Regions from separate parts of the Paenibacillus sp. 7523-1 genome, predicted to be linked through region 2. Evidence: riboswitches for the same ligand, from Rfam matches in the RefSeq annotation. Region 2 holds a riboswitch; the other holds the start of a gene.
What was found. A riboswitch is a leader RNA that binds a small molecule or an ion and turns the genes downstream of it on or off. The one in region 2 is predicted to bind glycine.
Positions count from the first base shown of each region.

Region 1: another riboswitch for glycine. It lies ahead of sdaAB (L-serine ammonia-lyase, iron-sulfur-dependent subunit beta); the one in region 2 lies ahead of gcvT (glycine cleavage system aminomethyltransferase GcvT).

Region 1 is NZ_NPBR01000024.1:168,946-171,403, reverse strand. Features, by position in the region: gene CHH60_RS24315 (MFS transporter) at 1-794, shown strand, start outside; glycine riboswitch at 988-1,113, shown strand; glycine riboswitch at 1,118-1,220, shown strand; gene sdaAB (L-serine ammonia-lyase, iron-sulfur-dependent subunit beta) at 1,327-2,016, shown strand; gene sdaAA (L-serine ammonia-lyase, iron-sulfur-dependent, subunit alpha) at 2,006-2,458, shown strand, end outside.
Region 2 is NZ_NPBR01000010.1:505,911-508,368, forward strand. Features, by position in the region: gene gcvH (glycine cleavage system protein GcvH) at 175-567, opposite strand; glycine riboswitch at 908-1,032, shown strand; glycine riboswitch at 1,036-1,138, shown strand; gene gcvT (glycine cleavage system aminomethyltransferase GcvT) at 1,325-2,458, shown strand, end outside; gene gcvPA (aminomethyl-transferring glycine dehydrogenase subunit GcvPA) at 2,458-2,458, shown strand, end outside.

The sequences.
Region 1 (2,458 bases), on a different contig from region 2:
TAGCCGGAGTCATGTTGATCTATCTGTCTCCTGCAGCGGCGATCTATGCCAATGCAGCTTCCTTTGTGGTATCGGCGCTTATCCTGATGTTACTGCCAAGGCTGGGCACGGGAGAGCAGAGCAGCGGTAGGACAAGGCTAACCCCTCGCCTGATCGCCCAGGATTGGCGAGCCGTGATGCTATTCAGTCGCCAAGCAGGATATGTGGTGGGCATCTATGCCTTGTTCCAGATTATTCTTGTTATTGGCATGTCGCTGGATGCACAGGAAGTGGTGTTTATCCGTCAAGTCATGAGCCTGTCCGAGTCACAGTATGGTGCGTTGATGAGTGTTACTGGAGCTGGATACATGGCGGGTTCTTTGCTGGTTTGGTTGTTCGCCAAACATTTGTCCATCCGTCACATGATGGGCGGGGGCGTGCTCCTGGTTGCGCTTGGTTATTTCCTGTTCGCTCGTTCGTTTTCGTTCGAACTTGCCGCATTCGCCTTTATTTTGCTCGGTTTGTGTTCGGCGCCAGCAAACACGGGACTGGTCACCTTTTATCAGAATAATATACCGGTAGACTTGATGGGGCGAATGAGCAGCGTACTTGGACTCATGCTGAGTGCATTGCAGGTCATTTCGATTTTGGTCATGGGTGTAGTTGCCGAAGTGATCTCTCTTCGAACGGTATATACGGTCGTTTCGGCAGTTCTGATGCTGGGTGCCCTTCTGTTATGGCTTACGAGCTGGCTTCCTTCAAGACAGTCAGTTTATAAGGATCACAGCTCTTCCTCAAAATCTCTCCATAGCTAGTCTATATCCTATTGGAAACTGAACGATTCCGTGGAAAGCTGCATATAATAGTAGAGGAATTTTGCCAAGATGATAATGATGCGTTACTTTTGTTGACATTACCTGTGTTGCATATTAATCTGTTATATGAATGATCAATCTTATAAGGACAACGTTTGATATGTGTTCAAGCGAATATATACGATACAGCGGATGAGAACGAGCGGGAGAGACCTCGGCAGGTCATTGGTTTCAGTAGGCTGCCAGGCACCGAAGGAGCAAGCCGCTGCGCACCCGGCGCAGGTGGTTAATCTCTCAGGTAAATGTACCATCGTTGGACGCAACTCTGGAGAGTGCGCGAATGCGCCACCCAAGGGGTATATGATGAGAAGGGTACCCCATGGGGGCGGCCTCTGATCATGAAACTCTCAGGTAACGAGGACAGAGAGAGGGCCTAAGGCCTTCTACTGTCCTTTTTTGATGTCATCATTCAGTAATGAAGGAACATTATGGTGCATGTCTGGATGGATATGACGATATGGAGGGGTGCAGGATGCGATTTAAAGATGTTTTTTCAATTATTGGTCCGTCGATGACGGGGCCTTCAAGTTCACATACAGCTGGGGCAGCGAGACTGGGGAGAATTGCAAGGCAGTGGCTGGGGTGTACCCCTGAACGTGCCAGGCTGACACTGTACGGCTCATTTGCCGATACGTACCAGGGTCATGGTACCGATCTGGCGTTGATTGGTGGTTTGCTTGACTATGTCACGGATGATCCGCGTATACCGGACGCCGAGGAATATGCCGAACAAGCAGGTATGGAGGTTGAGTTCTATACGAGTGGACTACCTGCTCCGCACCCCAATACGGTCAAGATTGAGCTGTGGCACGGCGATCGTCAATGTTCGCTCGTTGGTGCTTCGATTGGCGGTGGCAGCGTGTCGGTGCATACGTTAAATGATTTCCGGGTACAGATCAGCGGGGAATTCCCCACACTCGTTCTGCGTCATGCGGACAAGGCAGGTGTGCTTGCTTCCGTGACGTCTACGATCAGCTCCTCAGGGGTTAACATCGGTTATATGCAGGTAGACCGGAAAGCCCGGGATGGCGAAGCACTAACAGCGATGGAAATGGACGGAGCACCGAGTGCCGAGATGTTGGAACGTCTGCGTTCACTGGATCATGTGCTAGATATTCGCGTCATTGATTTGAAGAGAGGGGTTGATTCGGATGAGGTTTAAGCACTTGCATGAGCTGAATACGATCTGTACGGCTGAATCCAAAACCATTGCCCGGCTAATGATCGAGGAGCAGGTTCAGGAGACCAATACGCCGGAAGCGGACGTTGTGCGGCAGATGTCGGAATATTATCAGGTGATGAAAGAGGCTGTACGGAAAGGACTGACGGAGGACACCACTTCGCGCAGTGGCTTGACTGGCGGAGACGGCAAAAAGATGGCCGAATATATTCGCCAGGGCGAAACCTGCTCGGGTGACGCTTCCGCACTGGCAATGGCCTATGCCTTGTGTGTATCTGAAGTCAACGCATCGATGGGCCGGATTGTGGCAACACCTACAGCAGGTTCTTGCGGAATTATCCCTGGTGTATTCATCAGCTCCCAGGAGCGATTCGGATGGAGTGATGAGCATCTGGTGAACGGCTTATTCTGTGCAGGTGCAATT
Region 2 (2,458 bases):
CGATTCAGCCTTATTCCATCCTGTTCAAGTACCTCATCTGACAACAAGCCTGTCTTTCAGAACACGAAAAAGCCTGCATGAGCTTTAAAGCTCACACAGACTCTGAAGACGTGCACGACCGTCCAATGTATAAAAAATCATAGATTAATAAAGGTTATTTAGTGCAAATATATTCTACTCCTCGGTGTGCTTACGATATGCATCAGCATTCATCAGTTTCGACAACGCTACTGTCAAATCACCTTCAACACGTATCTCGATCATCCAGCCTTCTTCGTAAGGCGAACTGTTGACGAGTTCAGGTGCATCCTGCAGTGCTTCATTCACGGCAATAATGGAACCACTTACCGGAGAAAACAAATCTGAAACCGTCTTAACGGATTCAATCGTACCAATACTTTCTTCCGCTTTTACATCCGATTCAAGGTCAGGCAATTCCACAAACACAATGTCACCCAGCTGATGCTGCGCGAACTCGGTAATGCCGATCCGTACAGTATCCTCCCCTACGGTTTGCACCCACTCGTGCTCTTCACTGTACAGGAAATCACTTTTCAATTCGCTCATCGATATCCGCCTCGCTTTTCATTAATGAGTGCATGCGTCCTTCGGCCAACCCTTTTTCCCAGAACATAGCGTAAGATATTTTTGAATGAAATGTCAAGATACCTCACAAATTATTTGATTTTTGATGATTACAGCCTGTAACGCAAACACCCTCACTCTACATATAATGGGTAATATTAGAATAGTAAGCGCACTCTTTTTATATACACGAACAATAATTATAAACTAATAAATATTATTCGGTTTTTTATTCATTTTCGTGATATCGTTCTTGACATCGATAGTGGATTCACGTTTTAATGAGAGAGTAAATGTTAATTGTTGTGTGCATCACCCGCGGATGAATGTAAAGGGAGAGATTACCCGTGACGCCCAACTCTTGGGATGCATGCGGTAACGCCGAAGGAGTAAACCACCCGACAAGCGGGAGGTGAATCTCTCAGGCAAAAGGACTTTTACGGGACGCAACTCTGGAGAGCATCTATTCGCCCTGTATGGGGCGTTTTGATCACCCAAGGGGAAACCTGCTGCAACTTATTGGCGGGGTAACTCTCAGGTACCAAGGACAGAGCCTAAGAATACAGCGTGCTTCTGGCATGCCGGTTCTTTGGCCTGTCCTTTTCCTTTTTCCCAAAAAAACGAAAGTCAGGATCGAGCCGGCGCTGTCATCAGCAGCCTTAATCATACTTATCCAAGAAAAGAATGCATCATTCATGTTATACACTCGGCCCGGTAGCGGCCATAACGAGGTGATTTGATGTCCGATTTGCTTAGAACTCCACTCTATCCACTTTATCAGCAATATGAAGGTGTACGGTGCATCGATTTTGGCGGCTGGGAGCTTCCGGTGCAATTCAGCGGGATTCAGAAGGAACATGAAGCGGTGCGCGAACGGGCTGGACTGTTCGATGTATCCCACATGGGTGAATTCACGGTGCAGGGTGAACAGGCCGAAGCATTTTTGCAGAAACTGACGACCAACGACGTGACCGCACTGGTTCCCGGCCAGGCACAATACACGTTAATGTGTTACCCGGACGGTGGCGTAGTGGACGATCTGCTCGTATACAAGCTGGAAGATCAGCATTATATGCTTGTCGTGAATGCCTCCAATATCGACAAGGACTGGGCATGGCTGCAGGAGCACATGGTCCCTGGGGTGAGCATGACGAATGACTCCGCGGAAACAGCTCTCCTGGCTCTACAGGGCCCGCTTGCTGCAGACATCATTGGAAAAGTTACAGATACCGACGTATCCATAATAGAGCCTTTTCGTTTTGTACAGAATGCTGAGGTCTGTGGTGTAAAACTGCTCCTGTCCCGCACCGGTTATACCGGAGAAGACGGCTTCGAACTATACGTACAGGCAGATCAGGCCGCTGCGGTCTGGAACGGATTGATGGAGGCTGGCGCTGATCACGGACTGGTTCCGGCTGGGCTTGGTGCACGGGATACACTTCGATTCGAAGCGAAGATGCCCCTCTACGGACAGGAATTGTCGCCGACCATTTCACCGCTGGAAGCAGGCGTTGGCATGTTTGTGAAGCTGAATGCCGGACCTTTTATCGGACACGAAGCGCTATTGCAGCAAAAAAATGATGGACCTGCCCGCAAACTGGTTGGTATTGAAGTACTGGAACGCGGGATTCCACGTCCCCACTATCCCATCTACTCTGAAGGTGTGCAGATCGGAGAAGTAACGACAGGTACACAGTCGCCTACGCTGAAGCGCAATTTGGGACTCGCACTGATTGACAGCAAGTATGCTGCGCTGGGTACCCAGCTGGAGATTGAGATTCGCGGCAAAAAGCTGAAAGCCGAAGTTGTGAAGACCCCTTTTCATAAACGGACACGTACGTCAAAGACACCTACCCAAGGAGCTGAGCAAGCA